One region of the Acetobacter sp. KSO5 genome, then DNA from elsewhere that is predicted to be linked to it. Evidence: predicted binding sites of a transcription regulator. Region 1 holds the regulator's gene; each other region holds the start of a gene.
The links. Region 1 encodes LexA, which represses DNA repair genes until DNA is damaged. Its sites were predicted from a motif close to TGTTCTANNTANGTTC; they were not measured.

Region 2: the regulator LexA is predicted to act here: its motif matches at 2,205-2,220, upstream of ACHQGU_RS03765 (putative DNA modification/repair radical SAM protein).
Region 3: the regulator LexA is predicted to act here: its motif matches at 2,302-2,317, upstream of ACHQGU_RS08655 (ImuA family protein).

Annotation. Positions count from the first base shown of each region.
Region 1 is NZ_CP172014.1:1,432,002-1,439,318, reverse strand. It holds gene eno (phosphopyruvate hydratase) at 1-73, shown strand, start outside; gene ACHQGU_RS06500 (septum formation initiator family protein) at 241-570, shown strand; gene rpmG (50S ribosomal protein L33) at 766-933, opposite strand; gene glp (gephyrin-like molybdotransferase Glp) at 1,086-2,285, shown strand; gene ACHQGU_RS06485 (carbohydrate porin) at 2,291-3,598, opposite strand; gene lexA (transcriptional repressor LexA) at 3,856-4,521, shown strand; gene bioD (dethiobiotin synthase) at 4,628-6,076, opposite strand; gene ACHQGU_RS06470 (alpha/beta fold hydrolase) at 6,073-6,765, opposite strand; gene ACHQGU_RS06465 (aminotransferase class I/II-fold pyridoxal phosphate-dependent enzyme) at 6,762-7,317, opposite strand, start outside.
Region 2 is NZ_CP172014.1:809,339-816,655, forward strand. It holds gene proP (glycine betaine/L-proline transporter ProP) at 1-68, shown strand, start outside; gene ACHQGU_RS03760 (TIGR03915 family putative DNA repair protein) at 81-956, opposite strand; gene ACHQGU_RS03765 (putative DNA modification/repair radical SAM protein) at 973-2,202, opposite strand; gene ACHQGU_RS03770 (thiamine pyrophosphate-dependent dehydrogenase E1 component subunit alpha) at 2,635-3,600, shown strand; gene ACHQGU_RS03775 (alpha-ketoacid dehydrogenase subunit beta) at 3,659-4,687, shown strand; gene ACHQGU_RS03780 (acetoin dehydrogenase dihydrolipoyllysine-residue acetyltransferase subunit) at 4,691-5,830, shown strand; gene ACHQGU_RS03785 (DUF6525 family protein) at 5,815-6,162, opposite strand; gene zigA (zinc metallochaperone GTPase ZigA) at 6,155-7,317, opposite strand, start outside.
Region 3 is NZ_CP172014.1:1,888,883-1,896,199, reverse strand. It holds gene ACHQGU_RS08665 (TonB-dependent receptor) at 1-1,486, opposite strand, end outside; gene ACHQGU_RS08660 (DUF2946 domain-containing protein) at 1,574-2,029, opposite strand; gene ACHQGU_RS08655 (ImuA family protein) at 2,352-3,137, shown strand; gene ACHQGU_RS08650 (neutral zinc metallopeptidase) at 3,241-4,110, shown strand; gene ACHQGU_RS08645 (radical SAM protein) at 4,310-5,653, shown strand; gene pgm (phosphoglucomutase (alpha-D-glucose-1,6-bisphosphate-dependent)) at 5,908-7,317, opposite strand, start outside.

The DNA of each region.
Region 1 (7,317 bases):
CCAGCTCATTCGCATTGAGCAGGAACTGGCTACAGCAGCACAGTATGCAGGCCGTTCCATTCTGAAGTCCTGAGCAACAGGCCTACCTCTGCAGGCCCAAGCCTTTCAGAGCCGTGTTCTTCGGAGCACGGCTTTTTTATGCCCTTCTCCACCGAGGTCTCTTCCTGTGCAGATATTCATGGTTTAGACATAAAGATCTGATCAAAATGTCATTTTCCGGGACAGAGGGACGTTAAAATCGTGCAAATCGGCCGCTTTATCAGACGTGCAGTGCGCGCCATTGTTCCGCCCACCGTTTTTCTGGGCATTGCGGTCTATTTTGGCTGGAACGCCACGCAGGGTGACCACGGCATGAAGGCCTATCAGACCCAGCTGGTGCTGCTTGATCAGGCCAAACAGGCGCAACAGGATGCCACGGCAGAGCAGATCGCCTGGCGGCGGCGCGTGAACGGCCTGCGGGAACAGTCTCTGGATAATGACACGCTGGATGAACGCGCCCGCGCGATGCTCAATCTGGCTGACAAGAACGATATTGTCGTGCCGTATGACCGGCATGATCCGCTTTACTAAACGCCGTAAACGCTAACGACCGGCTATCGGGCAAACCGCAACGCGCGATAGCCCCGGCAGTATGACCCGTTACGCTCGAACCCCGCAGATCCGTCTGGCGGGGTTTTTCTTTATGCACTCGGCACAACAACCATAAAAAAAAGCGGCCCCGGATGGAGCCGCTTTTTTATAATCTCTTCCCTCAGAAAGACGAGATTATTTGATTTTCGCTTCGCGGAACACGACGTGCTTGCGTGCAACGGGATCGTACTTCTTCAGTTCCATCTTGCCGGTGTGGGCACGGGCGTTCTTCTTGGTGACGTAGAAGTAACCGGTGTCCGCCGTGGAAACGAGACGGATTTTGATAACATTGGTCTTGGCCATAGCTTCCTCAGCAGAGCATCGTTAAACCCGGCACCACGCCAGAAACGTGGTCGGGTGGTGTTCAAGTGCCGGCAAAATGCGCATACAAGAGCCAAACGTCAAGCATTCTTGCATCATTCAGGCGTGGGAATAGCCGAAAGGAGTAAAAAAACATGCTGGATGTGGCTGTTGCGCGCGCCCGAATCCTTGAAAAATTCTCAGCCGGGGGCTCGGAAACCGTCTCTCTGGCCGATGGATGTGGCCGGGTGCTGGCATCCCCGCTCACAGCGCGCCTCTCCAATCCGCCTGTCTCCATCTCCTCCATGGATGGCTATGCTCTCAAGGCTGAGGACGCGCAGGATGGCGCCACACTGCGCATTGTGGGCGAAGCCCCCGCAGGACACCCATCCTGCCTGACCGTGGAGAAAGGCACCTGCCTGCGGCTGTTTACCGGCAGCCAGATCCCCGCAGGCGCCGATATGGTCATGATTCAGGAAAATGTGCGGCGTGAGGGCGACCATGCAACGCTGCTCAGCGCCGGGCGCGTGGGCCAGTTCATCCGCAAAGAGGGGCAGGATTTCCGCAAAGGCGACATTCTGGTTCCGGCAGGCAAAAAAATCGGGCCGCGCGATATCGGGCTGGCAGCGGCTGGCGGGCATATCTGGCTCCCCGTCTCGCGCCGTCCGCGCATTGGCGTTCTGGCCACGGGTGATGAAATTGTGCTGCCCGGAGACCCGGCTTCTCCAGACTCCATCGTTAATTCCGGCGCGTTCATGATTACCGCCCTGCTCAAATCTCTGGGGGCGGACGCGATCCTGCTCCCTGTTGCACGGGATAATGCCGAGTCTCTCTCTGCCGCCATCGGGCAGGCGCATACGCTGGATCTGCTGGTGACCATCGGCGGGGCCAGCGTAGGCACGTATGACGTCGTGCGCAGCACGCTGGAGGCTCACGGTCTGGCGCTGGATTTCTGGAAAATCGCCATGCGCCCGGGCAGACCGCTGATGTTCGGCCAGCTGGGCCACACGCCCGTTATCGGCCTGCCGGGCAATCCGGTCGCGGCGCTGGTGTGTAGTCTGGTGTTTGTAGCCCCTGCCCTGCGCAAGCTGCTCGGCCAGCCCGTGCCGGACAAGATGGAAACGGAATCCGCCGTGCTGGGCGCGGATATTGGCGAGAATGACCAGCGGCAGGATTTTGTGCGTTGCCGCCTCACGCCGCAGGCTGATGGACAACTTCCACTGGCAACACCCTTCAGTTCACAGGATTCGGCTCAGCTGAATATTTTCGCCCAAAGTCAGGCGCTCCTGATTCGCGCGCCCTTCGCACCAGCCGAGAAAGCCGGCGCGCCCTGCCGTATTCTTCGCCTGCCCTGAGAGCTTCAGAACGACATGCTGGAATGCAGGCCAAAAATGGCTTCGTCTTTCACCCTGCGACCTGCGGTATCCAGTACACCGCCGCTGGGTGAAAGCATCCCCTGAAGATCAGGCTGGATGAGGAGCCAGGGTGTCGCCTGAAACTGATAAGTCAGTTCCAGATGATATTCGGCGTGCTGCGCCAGCGTGCCCGCACGCCGTTCTGACCGCCGCAAAACCGGGCTGGCCTCGCCATAGCCGAACCCAAGCCCCAGAACATCGTTTGCGCACTGGAATGGCGCGTTCAACAAAAATCCGGCGTCTACCGCATTCACAATCTGGTTGCGGTTAGCGGGCGGTGCCCATGTGGCGCGCACAAAGCCCGCAACCGTCTGCTTACCTGCGAGATTAGCCAGAACCTGATCAGCCACGGCGTAAAACGTCCAGTTGCCTTTATGGCGAACAGTTGGGTCAGCCTGATCCGGAAAGCGGCCGGTATCTCCGTAACCACCCAGCTTATAGGTTCCGTCCTTCCCCCAGAGCTGCGTGTGATATTGCGCTTCCAGAAACATCAGCGCCCCGGTGCCAAAATGGAATCGGGTGCCGCTGGGGTCCTGATTCTGGTTCCACGGGTCAGCGTCATTCAGAAAACCAGCGCCAATCGGGTTATCATCCGCAACGGCGGCCAGAACCGTCCAGCTTTTGGAAAGCTTGTATTTGACCCGCACGGCAGGCGTGCCCAGCGGTGACGCCGGCCCCTGATCATACAGGTTGTTATCCGGCACCATGGGCCAGGAGAATGAGGCATTCATGAACTGCATCGCGCCATCACTCCCCATGAAGTCATGACTGAGATCAAGCTTCCCAATCCGCATATCCAGCCGGTCATGGTCAAAGGTCTGGCCATACCAGACCTCATAGAGACGCAGGTTGATATCCGCCTCAATCCCGGAGACCTGATTGAACACATAAAGCGGCTGGTTGCTGAAGGGATGACCGCGAATATCCACCCCACTGATGCCAATGGTGCCGAGCGGCAGATGCGTCAGGCGCCCAAGATCCACAGAAAGCTGGCCGGTGGTCACGCCAATGTAGTTATTGGACGGCTGGCTCCCCCCGACAGGCACAGCCCACAACTCGTTCTGGTCCGTCAGCTGAAAATCCACCCCATGTTCCGCCAGCGTGCGACGTACACCGCCCCAGTCCCGCGTCAGGCGGTCTGCGAAGCTGAACGCATTCGCATCGGGAGCAGTCGCCTGCGCCGCAGCCTGAGACACACTCAGGCTGAAACAGGCACAAAACGCTGCCGGAACCGTGATAATTTTCCTAAACACCGAACCTTTTCAATATGTTATAGAACCGCATACAAAGGCGGCATCAGGGATTTCGGACCGATGATCACCGGCCCCGCTTAAATAGCCAGACTGAAAGCACAGGCCCCAACGGGCCTTCTGCAGGAACCTTTACAGACACCACAAAAAATACAGAAGTGCTTTTGGCTGGGGTGAATAACCCCTTGACTAAAAAAGAGAACTTATATAGAACAAACCCCTATAAATACAAAAACACTCATCTGCTCCGGGGTGCCGCAATGCTGACGCGCAAACAGCACAAACTGCTGCTTTTTATTGATTCTCACCTCAAGCAGACGGGTTTCTCTCCTTCTTTCGACGAGATGAAAGAGGCCATGGGCCTGCGCTCCAAATCCGGCATTCATCGCCTGATTTCCGGCCTGGAAGAACGCGGATTTCTGCGCCGCCATCACCATCGGGCCCGCGCACTGGAAGTCATCCATCTCCCGGAAATGGCGCCTGCCTCCGAAACGCTGCCCACCAATGTTGTGCGTGGTGATTTCTCCCGCCAGCAGCCCGCCGCGCTGAAAATCCCGCTTTATGGGCGCATTGCCGCTGGTCTGCCGATTGAAGCCATGGCCGAAACGGATACCTTTCTGGACATCCCGAAAGATATGGTGAGCTCAGGCGACTATTACGCGCTGGAAGTCACCGGGGATTCCATGATTGAGGCCGGGATTCTGGACGGCGATCACGTCATCATCCGTCGCACAGAAGATGCCGAGAACGGACAGATTGTTGTCGCACTCATTGATAATAGCGAAGTCACGCTCAAACGCCTGCGCCGCAAGGGCAACACCATTGCGCTGGAACCCGCCAACCCGCGCTATGAAACGCGCATTGTGCCAGCCGAACGCCTGCATATTCAGGGTCGACTGGCCGGACTGATCCGCCGCTACCATTGACGCCAGAGGAAAGACGGAGCGTGATTTTGAAAGGTCACGCGTCCGCCCGGTTGAGGCTTCTCCATTCAGGCGCAGAAACCCCATCTATCAAGGCCGGGTAGAAACGTCAGACTTTCTCTGAAACGCCCTTACGCCCCACTTGCATTGCTTCAGACACATCGTCCCATGCGGGAATCAGACGGCTCAGTGCGGCAACGGTCTCCGCAGTCACGGTCTCCTGCTGGGGCAATTCTGCCAGAATGCGCACCTGCCCTTTTTCCTGAATGGTCTTGCTGTTCTCCAGGTTGAGCGGGCCGCTCAGCACCACCCCGGCAATGGCCAGACCACGGGCACGCAACGCTTCCAGACTAAGCAGCGTATGGTTCAGTGTTCCCAGCCCGCTTCGGGCGACAAGCACCACCGGCAAACCCCAGCGTTCAGCCAGATCAACCATCATCAGCGTATCGGTCGCAGGCACCATCAGGCCTCCTGCCCCTTCCACCACGAGCGGACGCTGTGGATCCTCTAAAGGCAAAGCCAGACGTGCGGGGTCAATCTCCGCACCTTCGGCCCTGGCAGCCGCCAGAGGAGACAGAGAGGCCTGATACGCCCCGGCTGACGGAAAGCAGTCCTCCGGCAGGCAACTGCTCAGCTTTATAACCGTGCTGGTATCGCCTTCTTCATCCGCCAGTCCGCTTTGCAACGGCTTCCAGTAGGCTGCTTTCCACGCATGAACGAGGCAGGCAGATGTCAGCGTCTTGCCCACGCCGGTATCTGTTCCGGTGACAAACACTCCGGCGCGTTGAGGCTTTTGAAAACAGGCATAGGCCAGATGCCATGTCACCATAGCTCCGGCCTGATCAAAGCGTGCCAGAACCCGACGCAATTCGGCGGGAGAGAAAGCCTTTCCGTCTTCACGCGGTACGGAAGCCCCCGTGTCCTTCAAATGCTTTACAAAAGCCAGTCCATTTTCAAAGGGCTGAACGCACCGCTCTGTTGTCCATTTCCCGGCGCACAGGCCGGGTTGCCAGTCCCGCACAGTCCTAGCTGCCGGGTAATCCGGTGTTGCCGCCATCAGCCCTTCTGCGGTGCAGGCCTGTCGCCATTCTTCAAAGGTGCCATCCAGCAAAGTGGAGACGGCAATCACACCACCGGGGGCCAGCTGGTCCGCCAGCGTTTGCAAGGCTACTGAGGGTTCAGCCAGCCACTGAAAAACCAGATTGCCGCAAATCAGGTCGAACGCTCCTGCCACATCGGGTCGGGCCGCATCCATCACGCAAAACTGCACGCCGTCCCCGACTCGCTTGCGGGCGCGTTCCAGCATACGGGTCGCAACATCCGTTGCGACCAGTTCCGCCTCAGGCCATGCCTCATGCAGCATGTGCGTGAGAAAGCCCGTACCGCACCCAACTTCCAGAATGCGTCGGGGTGCCCGGCCAGCCAGTCGCGCCCGGAGACCATCAAACAGACGCCGCGCCGCCACACGTTGCAGCACAGCGGCGGCATCATACCCCTCCGCAGCATCAAAACTTTGCTGAATGCGAGCCTGTCGGGCCTGGGCAGAACGGTCGGTCATGAGTTTTCCAGATTTTGTGACATCATGCACCGAACAGCCTCGGCACAGACATGTGGATGTGTCAGCGGGAGCATGTGCCCGCCCTCAGATTCCCATTCAACCGGCACACCCGGCGGGAAAGAGGCCTGCGTCATGTCCGGACTGACAATCGGATCAAGCTCCCCAGCCAGAACCTTTACGGTCCCGGGCACCTCAGCCAAACGAGCCAGCGCAGGCCTTGCGTCCAGCGTCATCAGTTCCGTCAGACCGTCCTGCAGGGCTGGCACACAAAGAGCATTTGGCGTAACCGGCCCTACGCCACAGCGAGCGCGAAAATTATTGACCACCTGAACTGCATCGCGCTGCAGGCCTGTCTGCATGCGGGTCAGCATACGCTGAGGCACGCCCTGCGAAAAACCCTCTTCGGCAGCAAAACGCCCGAACGCATTGATGCCTAGAAAGCGTGTCCCTTTTGGCCAGCCCCCACGAGAGAGAAGCCAGAGAAAACCCAGAGAATGACCAACGGCGAGCGCGGGCTGTGGTCCACGCAGCACAGCGTCCAGCCGCTGCTGTGTGTCGCTCTGCGAGGCTCCGAAATAGCCCAGATCCAGCACACAGGCTGAAGGCTGATCAAGCGCCTCCAGCACCGGCTCCCAGATATCCGGCCCGCAACCCCAGCCATGCACAAAAACAAGCTGGGGCCCGATCATGCAAATCCCATTGCTGCGCACTGCGACACAGCATCCTTGAGCACCTGCGCCAGCTGGTCCACCTGCGCCTCTGTATGGTTTCCGTGCAGCACCACCCGCAGACGACAGCCACCCGGTGGCACCGTAGGCGGACGAATAGCAATCGCCAGAAAACCAGCGTCTTCCACCATGCGAGAGAGTGTCAGAGCTGTGCGTTCACTCCCCACCACAACCGGCACAATCTGAGTAGAAGACGGCCCCGTTTCCAACCCGGCCCGCCACATATGCTGCCGGAACCGCTCCGCCAGTCCTGCAACACGGTCTCGCGTTGCGTCCAAATCTGGCAGCAGATCAAGTGCTGCATCCACCGCGCCCAGCACCAGTGGAGACGGCGCTGTGGAATAGATATAACCCGAGCCTTTGTTCACCAGCCAGCGACATACGACGGATGATGAGGCGATAAACGCGCCCATTCCGCCCAGAGCCTTACTGAACGTGCCGATAATCAGGTCCGCCTGCCCGTCCGCCAGACCTTTGCCGTCCGCCCCCAGAATGCCAGTGGCATGTGCCTCA
Region 2 (7,317 bases), 620 kb from region 1:
AGGCCGAACGGCTGATGAACGGCAAGCAACGCCTGACAGTAGACCCCACGCCGCCATCTGTACCCTGAGGCGGACGATCCTCATCCCTCGCGGTGAAGGCGTCGCGGGGGAGGGGGCTCGGCAGAGGCCCGGCGTTCCTGCACTTTGTGGTGAAACGCCGGAGCCGGGCGGGGTTGTTGCGCGGCCATGGCGGCAACGCGGGCCGGTGCATCGGCCAGCATTTGCGGAATAAGCTGCGTTTCCGGCAGGTTTTTCCAGTATTTGCGTGGCATTTCAGACAGCATGGCTTTGGTCTTGATGCGGGCCGGGTTGAAGGTTGAGACGTAATAGGTCTGCCAGAGCTGGTCGATATCATCTGACAATTTGGGTTTGGCGCAGGGCGTGGGGCTGAAGGCGCAGGTCTCGCCATTCCATGCCAGAGAGCCTTTGGGGGTGAGGATCACCCAGTCCATATCCACAAATCGCTTTGAAAAAAACGGGGCCACGCTGGGCAACACGTAATGGTCCGGCTCAAACCATGCGTAAAAGGAGCGTCGGCCGTTCTGTGCCTTGCCATGTTCGCGGAAGCGGACATAGGCCGTCATTTTATGCGTATCTTCCCGCACCTGTTTGTGCATGTGCAGCGCGCGGGCAATGTCCGGGTCTGTGGCGATGCTGGCGAGGGCCGGTTCCGTCTGCGCGCGCCAGAGAATGCGGTAGGCGAGGGCAAACCGCGTCTGGTCCGCGTGGCGCAGAATAGAGCGCAACAGAGCGAGGCACTTGCTCCGTAAAACAGGTGGCTGTGCCCCGTTTTTGGGTGTGGGGGCGACCAGCGGCGTATCAAACAGCGTGGTTTCTGCCGAGGCACAGCGCCATTCAATTTCTTCCGGGGCACGGTCGGCCAGAAAGCACTGGCGCGCCAGCGGCCGCCATGCGGAAAAAGAGGTGTGGTCGTCGAGGATAAAACCGTAGGCCATGATCAGAAAACGCGTTTCAGAAAAGAGCAAGTTGCTGAGGTTGCGGCACAAAAAGCTGCCGGAGGTTCTGCCGTTCCGCCAGCCTGCCGGGGGACCAGCCAGTGGTGTAGAGGAAAGGTTTGACCTTGCGGATGGAGACTTTCAGCTTGGCGAGGTCTTCCAGCCGCAACTGACGGTGGCGGCGCGCGGCGACAATGGCCTGCACGGAGCGTACGCCTAAGCCCGGCACCCGGAGCAGCATTTCCTTCGGCGCGCGGTTGAGGTCGATGGGGAACATCGCGCGGTTTGCCAGCGCCCAGGCCAGCTTGGGGTCCAGTTCAAGGTCCAGCATGCCATTGGGGCGGCTTGCCGTGATTTCAGAAAACTGGAAGCCGTAGAAGCGGAAAAGCCAGTCGGCCTGATACAACCGGTGCTCCCGCAACAACGGCGGGGCTTTGACGGGCAGAATGGCCGAGGCATCCGGAATGGGGCTGAACGCCGAGTAATAGACGCGCCGCAGCCTGTAACCCGTGTAAAGCGAGGAACTGCTGGAGAGAATATCCCGGTCCGTTGCCTGATCAGCCCCGACAATCATCTGCGTGCTCTGGCCGCCCGGGGCAAAGCGCGGGGCTTTGCGGCCCGTGAGGGTGCGGTCTTTTGCGGCGTCGATATGCGTGCGCATCTCGCCCATGGAGTGGCGGATTTCTGACGCATGTTTTTGTGGGGCGTAGTCCGCCAGCCCGCGCTCGGTCGGCATTTCCACATTGATGGAAAGCCGGTCCGCATACAGCCCGGCTTCCGCCAGCAAAGCGGGGGAGGCGTTGGGAATGGTCTTGAGGTGGATATAGCCACGGAACTTGTGCGTCTGCCGCAACTCCCGCGCCACCCGCACCATCTGGCTCATGGTGTCATCTGACGTGCGGATGATGCCAGACGAGAGGAACAGCCCCTCAATATAGTTCCGGCGGTAAAATTCCAGCGTCAGCCAGATGACCTCATCGGGCGTGAACCGCGCGCGCGGCACGTTGGAGGAGGAACGATTGATGCAATACGCGCAGTCATAAATGCAGAAGTTGGTCAGCAGGATTTTCAGCAGGGAAATGCACCGACCATCTGGCGTGAAGGCATGGCAGATGCCGTTGCTGACGGACCCCAGGCCTTTGCTGGCCGCAGAATCCCGTTTGCCTGCGCCGCTGGAGGAGCAGGAGGCATCATATTTGGCGGCATCGGAGAGCAGGGCCAGACGGTCAGACAAGCTTTGCTTCATGGTGTTCATGTTATGTTCTTGTGCGGGGCATTGCAAGAGATCTCTCGCGGCGGTGCCGAAGGGGAGGGCACGGGTTGGGTTTTCTGCTGCAAAGGGCAACGGAAAACGGAAAGCCCGACAATGTGGTGAAGTTCGCGGAGGGGATTCTGCCCTGAGATGGGGTTGCGGGACTCCGGGGGGAGCACGGAAGGGGAACGCCGAAAGAGAGCTTTCGTGCCCACCCGGGGAACAGAGCAAAGGGGTGGCGTCAGGGCCGGGGAGGGCGGTCAGGCAAAAGGGCGGAAGACTGCGGTTTGTTACCAAAACAGAAATTCACATATGCGTGCGGTGTATTATTTTGCCGAGCCAGCCGGCAACGGGGCATGGCACGCAAGCGTTTGGGGAGGAGCTTTCCTCGGTCAGCCACACAAGAAAGAAAAAAGGACGTGGTCTATGCAGATTTCCAGAGAGACCCTGCTTCGGTCCTACCGTGCCATGCGCACCATCCGGGTGTTTGAAGAGCGCCTGCATCGTGAATTTGCAACCGGGGAAATCCCGGGCTTTGTGCATCTCTATTGCGGGGAGGAAGCCTCCGCCGTTGGGGTCTGCGCCAATCTGACGGAACAGGACACCATTGCCAGCACCCATCGTGGCCACGGCCATTGCATTGCCAAGGGCGTGGATGTGGGCGGCATGATGGCTGAAATTTATGGCCGCAAAACCGGCGTCTGCCGGGGCAAGGGCGGTTCCATGCATATTGCCGACCTTTCCAAAGGCATGCTGGGTGCCAATGGGATTGTGGGCGGTGGACCGCCGCTGATCTGCGGGGCCGCGCTGTCTCATAAGGTTCTGAAAGATAACGGCGTAGCCGTGGCTTTTTATGGTGATGGCGCCTCGAATGAAGGCACCACGCTGGAAAGCCTTAATCTGGCATCTGTCTGGCATCTGCCGGCCGTATTTGTGGTGGAAGATAACGGCTATGGCGAGGCCACCGGGTCTTCCTACGCCTGTGCGGGCACCCAGAAGGACCGCGCCGCCGGATTTGGCATGCCGTATATGGAATGTGATGGTTCGGACTTCTTCGCCGTGCATGACGCGGCGCGCGATGCCATTGACCACGCCCGCTCGGGCAAAGGCCCGGTCATGCTGCATGTGCATCTGGAGCGCTGGTATGGGCACTTTGAAGGGGATGCCATGAGCTATCGCGCCTCCAATGAAGTGGCCGATGCCAAGAAAAACCATGACTGCCTTGAAAGCTTCCGTGAACGGGCCACGCAGGAAAAGCTGCTGGACCTCAGCGCGCTGGATGACATTGATGCCGCCGTGGCGGACGAAGTTGAGAGCGCCGTGCAGGCCGCCAAACAGGCTCCCTGGCCGGAAGATGCAGATCTGATGGCGGATGTTTACGTCAAAATCTGATGGGATTTCGGGCGAGGGCATGTCGCCTGTTGCCCTCAACGTATTTGGGGAAAGACCAATGAGCAAAAAGAGCTTTCGTCAGGCGATTAATGAAGCCCTGCGTCAGGAAATGCGGCGTGACCCCACGGTTGTGCTGATGGGTGAAGATGTGGCTGGGGGGCAGGGCGGCTCCTCTGGCGTGAAGGATGCCTGGGGCGGCGTGCTGGGGGTCACCAAAGGCCTGCTGACCGAATTTGGGGAAAGCCGGGTGCTGGACACCCCGATTTCCGAAGCTTCCTATATCGGGGCGGCTGCGGGCGCTGCGGCGACCGGCCTGCGCCCGGTGGCGGAACTGATGTTTGTTGATTTCGTCGGCTGTTGTCTCGACCAGATCATGAATCAGGCTGCCAAATTCCGCTACATGTTTGGCGGCAAGGCGCGTACGCCGCTGGTGATCCGCGCCATGTACGGGGCCGGGTTTAATGCAGCCGCACAGCATAGTCAGGCGCTGTATCCGCTCTTTACCCATATTCCGGGGCTGAAGGTCGTGGTGCCGTCTTCCCCCTATGAAGCCAAAGGCCTGCTGATTGAAGCGATCCGTGATGATGACCCGGTGATCTTCCTTGAAAACAAGGTCATGTATGATGACGTCGAGGAAGTGCCGGACGAGGCCTATACCATCCCGTTTGGTGAAGCCAACCTGACGCGTGAAGGGGATGATGTCACCATTGTCGCCATTGGTCGCATGGTGGGTATGGCGAATGAGGCCGCAGACCGTCTGGCAAAACAGGGCATTTCCTGTACCGTGCTGGACCCGCGCACCATGTTCCCGCTGGATGAGCAGACCATTCTGGAATGTGTGGAAGATACGGGCCGTCTGGTGATTGTTGATGAATCCAGTCCGCGCTGTAACATGGCGTGTGATATTTCTGCCCTTGTGGCCGAGCAGGCTTTTGGCGCGCTGAAGGCTCCCATCCGCCGCGTGGTGCCGCCGCATACACCGGTGCCGTTCTCCACCCCGCTGGAAAACCTCTACATGCCCAATGCGGATAAAATTGAAGCGGCGGTTAAAGCCGTCATGATGCAGAAAACGCGTGAGGTTGCCTGAACAATGACAAAGATCCTGACAGCCCTGACGATGCCCAAATTCGGGCTGGCCATGACGGAAGGCAAGCTTGCCTCCTGGACCCTCTCCCCCGGTGATACCGTGCGGGAAGGGGATGAAGTGGCGGACATTGAAACCAGCAAAATCACCAGCGGGTATGAAAGCCCGGCCTCAGGTATTTTGCGCAAACAGGTTGCGCAGGCGGGTGAGACGCTGCCGGTTGGTGCTCTGCTGGGCGTGGTGGCAGATGCGGAGGCCTCAGACGAAGAGATTGAGGCATTTATTGCCAGTTTCAAGGCCGACACTGACGAAGAAGGCGGGGAAGAGACCGAGGCGGCCAATGCGGAACCGCGTGTGATTACGGTCGGTGAGCATAGCCTGAATGTGCGTGATGTTGGGCGGGGCGACGGCGCGCCTGTCCTGCTGATCCACGGGTTTGGTGGTGATCTGAGCAACTGGATGCTGAATCAGGATGTTCTGGCCCGCCATCAGCGTGTGATTGCGTTTGACCTGCCGGGGCATGGGGCATCGTCCAAGGATGTTGGCGACGGGTCTGTTACGGTTCTGGCTGAGGCGGCGTATGAGCTGCTGAAGGCGCTGGATATTCCCAAAGCGCACATTCTTGGCCACTCACTGGGCGGGGCGATTGCGCTGGCTCTGCTGCGGGATTACCCGGATGCCGTGCTGACGCTGACACTGGTAGCCCCTGCTGGCATGGAGCGTGAGGTGAACGCGGAAAGTCTGCGGGAGATGGTGGAAGCCGACCGCACGCGCGATATGCAAAAAGCCTTGCAGGTTCTGGTGCATGACAAATCTCTGGTGGGCCGTAGAATGGCGGATAACGTGTTGCGCGTCCGCCGTCTGGATGGCGCGCGGGAGGCTCTGCGCACCATTGAGGCCGCCTGTTTTGCCAATGGGCAGCAGTCGATTGACCTGCGCCCGGTGCTGGATGCAGCGCGTATCCCTGTCACCCTCTTCTGGGGTGAGGCAGATGAAGTTTTGCCTGTGGCCGGGGCAAAAAATGCTCCCGATCATGTGGTGAAGCATCTTCTGCCGCAGGTGGGCCATATGCCGCAGCTTGAAAAAACTGTTGAATTCAACAGGCTGGTTGAGGCGTTTTTAGAGAAGGCTCAGGTGACGGCCTGACCTCTCAGAATACTGACATGTGCGGCATCATGCGGAAGCAGGGTGCCGTACTGGTCTGCGTAGTGGGTGGCAAAGGCTTCCCGCTCCAGCCGTTCGCAATAATCCAGATAGCGGATTAACGCGCGCTGGCCGCGGAGCGTGTTGCCATAGGTGCGCTTGTAGTGCTTCCACAAAATCAGCACGTTAACGGACCACGCATCATACGCATGTTCCGCCACGCGCTGGCGGACTAAAGAGGGCAGCTGGTCAAACGCCTGCCAGTCATCCCCCGTATAACGTCGCCACATGTCATGCCGCAACGTGCGCTCGTTAGAGGTTTCGGCCTTAGGCATAGGCGTCTTCCTCTTCCGGCTGGCGGTGCCGCCATACGGGGAAGGGGTCGGGCAGGTTGGCGTAAAGCTCCGGCTGGAAGCGCCCGGTATCCTGCGGGGCAAGGCAGGCATCCAGAGCGGCGCGGAGGGCGGGTTCATCCATTTCCGGCGTGCCGATAAAAACAATTTCCTGCCTGCGGTCCCCGTAAACCGGATCCCATTTGCCGACCAGCATCGCTTTCCAGTCATCATCCTCCGGCCAGTGCTGGGTGGGGATCACGCACCACCACAGGCCCATGGCCTGCGTGCGGACCAGTGCGCCCGCCTGCCCGAGTTCGCCCACCCATTCCGGGCGTGTCGCCAGCCAGAAATGCCCTTTGGCGCGCACCACGCCGGGCCATGAGGTATCAATAAAGGCCTTGAATTTTTCAGGAATAAACGGGCGGCGCGCGCGATAGACAAAGCTGCTGATACCGTATTCTTCCGTTTCCGGCACATGCTCCGCGGCACCATAAAGCTCTTTGTACCAGAGCGGGTGTTGTTCGGCTTTGTCATGGTCAAACCGGTGGGTGTTCAGCACGCGGTCCAGCGGCACGACGCCCATATCGGTTTCAATCAGATCGGCATCCGGGTTCAGGGCGCGGATAATCTGTTTTGCGGCGTCCCGCTGCTCCGGCGTGGCGGTGGACACCTTGTTAAGGATGACAACATCCGCAAACTCGATCTGCTCCACCAGCAGGTCCACCAGTGCGCGGTCATCCGCATCCCCTGCGGTCTCGCCGCGGTCTTTCAGAAAATCTGTGGAGGCGTAATCCTTGAGCAGATTAACCGCATCTACCACGGTGACCATCGTATCGAGCCGGGCAATATCCAGCAGGCTCTGGCCGTCCTCATCCCGGAAGGAGAACGTGGCGGCGACGGGGAGGGGTTCCGCAATGCCGGTGGATTCAATCAGCAGATAATCAAACCGGCCTTCATCCGCCAGCCGACGCACTTCTGTCAGCAGGTCATCGCGCAGGGTGCAGCAGATGCAGCCGTTGCTCATTTCCACCAGCTTTTCATCCGTGCGGGAGAGGTCCGAGCCCTCACGCACCAGATCGGCATCAATATTCACGTCGCTCATATCATTCACAATCACGGCCACGCGGCGGCCTTCACGATTGTTCAGAATATGGT
Region 3 (7,317 bases), 460 kb from region 1:
TAGCGCCTTCGCCCCATGAGTAACGCTCATACAGGCTGGGAGCGCGGCTTTTGCGGGCGTATCCACCCTCCAGCGTGAGGCTGTCGAGAGGTGTCCAGCGGGCCAGAGCTGTGACATCAAAATTGGTGTCGGTGCGTCCGCGAGAGGCCGCGTTAAAGCGTTGGGCAGCCATGGCGTCGGCCATGCTCATCATGCTGGTCCATGAATACGGGGCGACCGGACCGGTATTCATCATCACCAGATCATTCCGCAGTCCCAGTTCTGTGGAGAAGCGCGGCAGCCACTGGGCTTTCCATTCTATATAATGGCCGAGGCGGTCGCGGTGCCCCTGATTAATATTATGGAACGTGTCTGGTCCCATCATCATACTGCCGCTCAGGGGCGGCCACCAGTCGTTCAGGCCATTATGGTCAAAGGAGCTACCTAGCCCGAGTATATGCTTCCGGCCAAGCGGAATGGTCGCCTTGATGGAATAGCCTGCCGTGCGGGTATCCGTATTCATCGGCATGCCGGTTGTGGCGGTATGGCCTCCTTTGTCGGCCAGCATGTTCATGGCGTGGTCGACCCGTTGCCAGAAACCGCGAGCCTCCAGCGTGCCCCAGTTGAAATCACCCTTATATTTGCCGTTCACAAAGGTGGAGCGGTTATTGGTCATATCCATGTACTGGTTGGGGAAACCCTCATAAGGGATATCCTGCTGACCGACGGTGAGCGCCAGCAGATGGTTCTCTTTTTTCACCCCAAGTGTCACGGCATGGTTGAAGCTGAGATAGCTGGTGGAGAGAACGCGCCGGCTGTTGCCTCCCGTGTGATAATCGCTGGCATGGCTATATGAGCCGGTATAGCGCAGGCTTAGCCAGTCATTGGCGGTGGTGAGAGATCCGGACGCGCCCGATCCGCCGCCATTGCTGCGATAATCCCCCCGGACATGGCCTGTCACGAGCAATTTGGACGTGCTGGAAAAGATCGGATCTTTCCGATTGACCTCCAGCGTACCGCCCGTGCTGTCGCCACCCTGACTGACAGAGGTGATGCCCGCAATGGCGACGGCGGACGAGACGGCATCCGGGTCAATGTAAGACATGGCCGGATTCATATGGTTGGGGCAGGCGGAGGGAATGCGCATGCCATCGACAAAGGTCGCCACGCGCTCATCCGCCATGCCGTTCAGAACAGGCAAAGAGGAGACACCGCCAGCGGAATAGGCGCTGTAGCCCAGACTGTGCCGAAACAGATTGGCCGTATCCGGGTTGGAGGACATGTGATGCCGGGTTCCGTTGACCATCATCTGCTCTGTGGATGGGCTGTTGGCGTCCTCGTCTGAGGTTGGCGTGGCTGGTACGGTCAAGGCTTCTGTTGAAACAGGTGTAGCGGGAAGACGGCTTTGAGCGTCCGCTGAGGATGGGCGGGCGACTGTGCAGGCCAGCGCGCAACCGGCAGCAAGCAGGCTGGTGCGCGCGGCATGCCGAACAAAAAGACAAGACATTGTGCTGAGACTTTCCTTGAAACGGAAACAGCCGACATCACAGGCGCTCAGGTGTCCTGAAGGCCTGCGTGTCAACGCGTATCGTTTTCAGAGAAAGGCTGGTGGCCCCGTGGGTGGTGGCCGAAGGGCAAGAGCAAGAAGCGGCGGTGCGCGCGGCAGGAGCGTGCCATAGGCTGACTGAGACCAGGCAATCAGGATCAGGGCAGCAAGAAACGCGACACTGAAAATGACAACTGGCAGATGCAGCAGCGGGCAGAGCGGGCACGACCCATCATGATGATGGCCTGAATGCTGAGGCGCTTTGGCGTGTGCCATTTTCAGCATATGCCCGGCAGCCATGTGCATGACATGCGGGGGCGCGGGGGGCTGATCTGGCCCGATCTGTAATCCGGTCAGCCGTTCAAATGTCACACGGGGTGCTTCATCCGGCAGAGCATTGCTTTGGAGAAAAAGCTGTCCGCAAAACCCCAGCAGAACGCAGCACACCATCAGCCAGCGACACAGTGTCGCCAGTGCAAAGGGGGCTGAGTCTGAACGGCGCATGGGAAGAGTGTTCGCCTCTATTCCGAGAATATCCCCTTAAGAAAGCACTCTGAGGCTGTTGTAAAGAGCATAATAATCATGCGTTTTATCTCCATAACCCCGGAGGGGTATATTCTGACTACTATGCACTTCAGCGTTCTGATGTGGGGTATTTTTCCGTTTTACTGACGTTAGTTCAGTTCGTGTTTGAGGGACGCAAAGAGTATGAGTGGCCATAGGGTGGCGGTGGCTTGCATCAAGGGAGACCGGATGGCGCGGGCAGAAAGCTCTTGAGTTCCTGTTTTGTTCTCATTATAAAAAACGGAACAGGAGGGATGCACTCATGGCGTCATCACACTCGGATACACTGGATTTGCTGCGGGACCGGATTGCCCGGATGAACATCAGCCCTGCCAGTTCCATCACGCAACGGCTTTCCACGGGCGTTGCGGAAATTGATGCCCGTCTGGGCGGCGGTCTGGAAAAAGGGACCGTCCACGAATTTTTTGGAGCAGGGAGTGACCGGCAGGTTTCTGCCAAGCCTGCGCGTTTTGTGGCAGCCGTTCTGGCCCGCACGACAGGTGTGGTCATCTGGATTGGCGAGGAAACGCTCGATCTCTGTGTAGCAGGCGTTGAGCAGGCTGGTCTCAATCCGGGGCGGTTGATCTGTGTGACAGCGACGCAAGCCTCTTTTGTGGATTTATGTGAAGCCGTGCTGCGAGAGCCGGGCGTTGCCGCTGTGGTGGTTGATAGCCGCACCGCGCCAGACCTTGGCACAACGCGCCGCCTGCAACGGGCTGCGCATGAGCGCGGAGCGACCGGCTTTCTGCTCTATCGCTCAGCTTTTCTGGCTGGCTGTCCGTCACACTGCCTGAGTGCCACACGCTGGAAAATCGGACCAAGCACGTCGTTCAGTCTCAGAGATAACCCTGTTGGCGGCGCCTATGCGGCGGAAGAGCGGTGGTCCATTGAGATGCTGAGCCATCATCATGGTGGGGCGGCTGGCTGGGTGATTGATCCCGCCCGGTATGAGAGGCATCCTTTCTCTGTTTCGCCAGAAGAAAGCCCGCAACACGCCCAGGACGATAGAGAGCGGAGGTCCTGGTGGCGGAGCGCGTTGCGCGCCTGAGTTTCTCACGAGCGAGGATGCTTTTCTTCTTGCCGTATCTGAAGCTGATCCATGCTAAGGAGCAGCACATGATCGGACTATCAGGCACAGAAGGATAGAAAGCATGCGTCTGGATGATGAGCGGGAAAGCACGAATATTGATGACGAGCGTGGTTCCGGCGGTGGTGGTGGCCGTGCTCCTCTGAAGATCGGTATCGGCGGCATTCTGCTGGCGCTGGGGGCTTTGTATTTTGGAGTAGATCCCAAAATTGTTTTCAGCCTTCTGGAAGGGAGTGCGTCTTCCGGTAATCAAAGCGCGGTTGTCGCGCCGCAGCAGTCTGTGCAGGGGCCAGATACGCAGAAGCAGTTTATTGCCCGTATTCTGGGTTCAACAGAAGATGTCTGGACATCCTATTTTCAGCAGATGGGCCGCACGTATCATGAGCCCCGGCTGGTGCTGTTCTCAGGCGGCACGCAGTCTGCCTGCGGATATGCGCAAACGTCTGTGGGGCCATTTTACTGCCCGGCAGACCACAAGGTGTATCTGGATCTCGCCTTTTTTCAGGAATTGAAAAACCGGCTGGGTGCCGGGGGTGACTTTGCGCGGGCTTATGTGGTGGCGCATGAGGTCGGGCATCATGTCCAGAATGAGCTGGGGATTATGGCGCAGCTTGAAAAGCAGAATGGCGGCATGAGCGAGCGCGGCGCGACGGGCGCTTCTGTCCGGACCGAGCTGCAAGCGGATTGTTTTGCCGGTGTCTGGGCCAAGCGGGCGAATGACGCAAAGAGCATCCTGCAATCGGGCGATGTGCAGCAGGGGCTGAATGCGGCCTCCGCTGTGGGGGATGATCGTCTGGAGCGGCAGGGGCAGGGCTACGTTGTGCCGGATAGCTTTACGCACGGCACATCCGCCCAGCGTGTCAACTGGTTCAGCCGGGGGCTACAAAGCGGCGATATCCGGCAGTGCGATACGTTCAGCGCGCCTGCTCTTTAAGGCGGGTCTTATTCAAACTGTTTTGAATCTGCATCCTTCTGATTCCAGCAATGAATAAAAAAGTGCTCCCGATATTATTCGGGGGGCATTTTTTTTGCGCATAGAAATAGAGAATCTCAAAAATGTTGCATGCTTTTTTTGGGGACCTCTTATACTACTGGGTTATCCAAAGAAAACCTGATGCGCGTACGGTGTTCCATTGAAGAGTGTTAAGAAATTAAGCCGCAAAATTTTAAGAGCTTTTAAGGGATACCGCTCCAAAGAAGGCGATTTAAAAAAAGAGCAGGGCAATCCAGTCACATCTCAGCTCGGCTTTGTGGATCATATTGGTTTGCGTCACGTGCACGGCTGGGTGATGGATCCGGATGATCCGGCTGAACGCCTCTCTGTAGAAGCTTTTTTGCCAGAAACAGGGGAAAGCCTTGGTAACGCTGTTGCAAGTCAGTTTAATCATGGAATTGCAGGGGTTGGTGATAACAGCCGGCAGTATGGATTCTGGTTTCCTCTAAAGCGTGAGATCACCCCTGAAGAACAAAAGAATCTGCAGGTAAGGGTTCCGGGCCGGAAAGAAGTTTGTCGCGCCCCCAATCTGGAATCCTGGCATCCACTTCTGCATGTTGCGATGGATATCGTCGATAACTGCAATCTGCGCTGTCCTTTCTGCCTTTATGATTACAGTAAGGTGCGCAAAACGCACTTTATGACGCAGGAAACCCTGGAATCAGCTCTCCGCCTCATGCCCTATACCAAGGACCGGGAATTCTGGTTTTCCTGCCTGCATGAGCCGTCGCTTCATCCGGATTTTCTCTCATTTCTGAATCTGGTACCGCCCGCGATGCGAAAGAAGGTGTTTTTCACATCGAATTTTGCCCGCCGTATGCCGGAATCTTATTTTCAAGGGCTCGCAAAAAGCGAAATCTCTCACGTCAATATCTCTCTCGAATCTCTCACGCCAGAAATCTATGAACGGATGCGTAAGGGGGCACGCTTTCCCATCTTCATGGAAAACTGGGATAAGCTCATCACTGCATTTAATGAGGTCAATTCATCAGTTAATTTATACTATATTATTATGGCTTATAAATCGAACCTCGATGAGTTGCCGAGTATGGCCCGTTATTTGATAGAAGAACGCCGCGCTGCACGTGTGGAGATTCGCTATACTTACGATGTGCCATTTATTGAGGCAGCTTTTCGTGATCAGGAGTTTTTACAGGAGGAGGACTGGGACTGGCTTCAGGCCAATCTTCCTCATCTGGGCTCAGGGCAAGTTGTTCTGGATAGGCCGGCTTTTTCGAAAACACGTGAGGACGATGTCGCTGAACCGGACGTGGTGCCTGCTGCATATTCGGAGGCCGGTTTTTTGCCAGACCGATATCTGGCTCGTCTTATGTGGGATGGAACGCTCGAATTAAGAGGGATCAGTCGGGCCAGTGAGGGCGAAGCGATGGTTGAAATACCTATTCTCACCAGAAATATTCGGGATATTGATGATCTGGATAGTTTTTTTCATTCACTAAACTGTTCGAAAATTCCGTCCTGAAAAAATCTCATCAAGCTTTTCGGTCAAAGTTTTTTTCAAAATGGATTTTCCGCTGCTACCGTAACGGATCATTTTTTGATGGCAATGAGCGGGACAGGTTCTCTGCTCCAGCATCAGTAAGCCGTTCTTGCAGTCCGGCAGATTACAAAACAAAGGCGCAGCGTTCTCTGGTAGCGCTGCGCCTTGATCGTAGAAAGCAGAAATAAAGAAAGAGCCTGCTTCATGCCATCAGGCAGCAAAGCAGGCGCTCTTTTTCAGGATGCAAAAACTTTCGAAATAGCGGCCTGAGCTTCCGTCTGGATAGCGTGCAGGTGTTCTTCGCTTTTGAAGCTTTCGGCGTAGATTTTGTAGACATCTTCCGTGCCGGAGGGGCGGGCGGCAAACCAGCCGTTTTCCGTCACCACTTTCAGGCCGCCGATGGGGGCGTCATTGCCCGGAGCGCGCGTGAGCTTGCTGATAATCTTGTCTCCAGCCAGCGTTTCCAGCGGGAACTGCTCTGGAGAAAGCTTGCTCAGCTTGGCTTTCTGTTCGGCATTGGCCGGGGCATCAATGCGCGCGTAGAACGGCGTGCCCAGACGTGCACTGAGTTCGCGATACTGCACGCTCGGGTTTTTGCCGGTTTTCGCCGTAATTTCAGCAGCCAGCAGGCCGAGGATGAGGCCGTCCTTATCTGTGGTCCAGACGGTGCCATCACGCCGCAGGAAGGTCGCGCCCGCGCTTTCTTCACCACCAAAACCCAGTGAGCCATCCATCAGGCCCGGCACAAACCATTTCAGCCCGACAGGCACTTCCACCAGCTTACGACCGAGATCTTTCGCAACGCGGTCAATCAGCCCGCTGCTGACCAGCGTTTTGCCTACACCCAGTTCCGGGCTCCAGTCGGGGCGGTTGCGGAACAGGTAGGAGATAGCAACAGCAAGGTAATGGTTGGGGTTCAGCAGGCCATCCGGCTTGGCCACAATGCCGTGGCGGTCGGCGTCAGTATCGTTTGCAAAGGCCACGTCAAACTGGTCGGCCATGCCAATCAGGCTCTTCATGGCGTAAGGCGAGGAGCAGTCCATACGGATCTGGCCATCCCAGTCGGCCGTCATGAAGGCAAACTGCGGATCTACCGTTTCATTCACCACCGTAGCGTTCAGGCCGTAACGCTCAATAATCGGCTTCCAGTAATGCACAGCAGCACCACCGAGCGGATCAATGCCGATTTTTACGCCGGCATCCCGAATGGCCTTCATATCAATGACGGAGTCCAGATCAGCCACATAGGGGGTAATGTAGTCATACCCTTTGATGCAGGCGGCCTTGCGAGCTTCCTCATAGGGAAGGCGCTTCACATCCTTCAGGCCATCAGCCAGAAAGCCATTGGCCATGTCCTGAATGGCTTTTGTAATGGCGGTATCTGCCGGGCCACCGTTGGGCGGATTGTATTTAAAGCCACCATCGGAGGGCGGATTGTGGGATGGGGTGATGACGACACCATCAGCCAGCCCCGTCGTGCGGCCTTTGTTATAGGTCAGAATTGCGTGAGAAATGACGGGTGTGGGGGTGAAGCCATCATTCTCGTCCACGCGCACATCCAGCCCATGGGCTGCAAACACTTCAATGGCAGAACGCTGAGCCGGACCGGACAGAGCATGCGTATCCATGCCAACAAACAGCGGGCC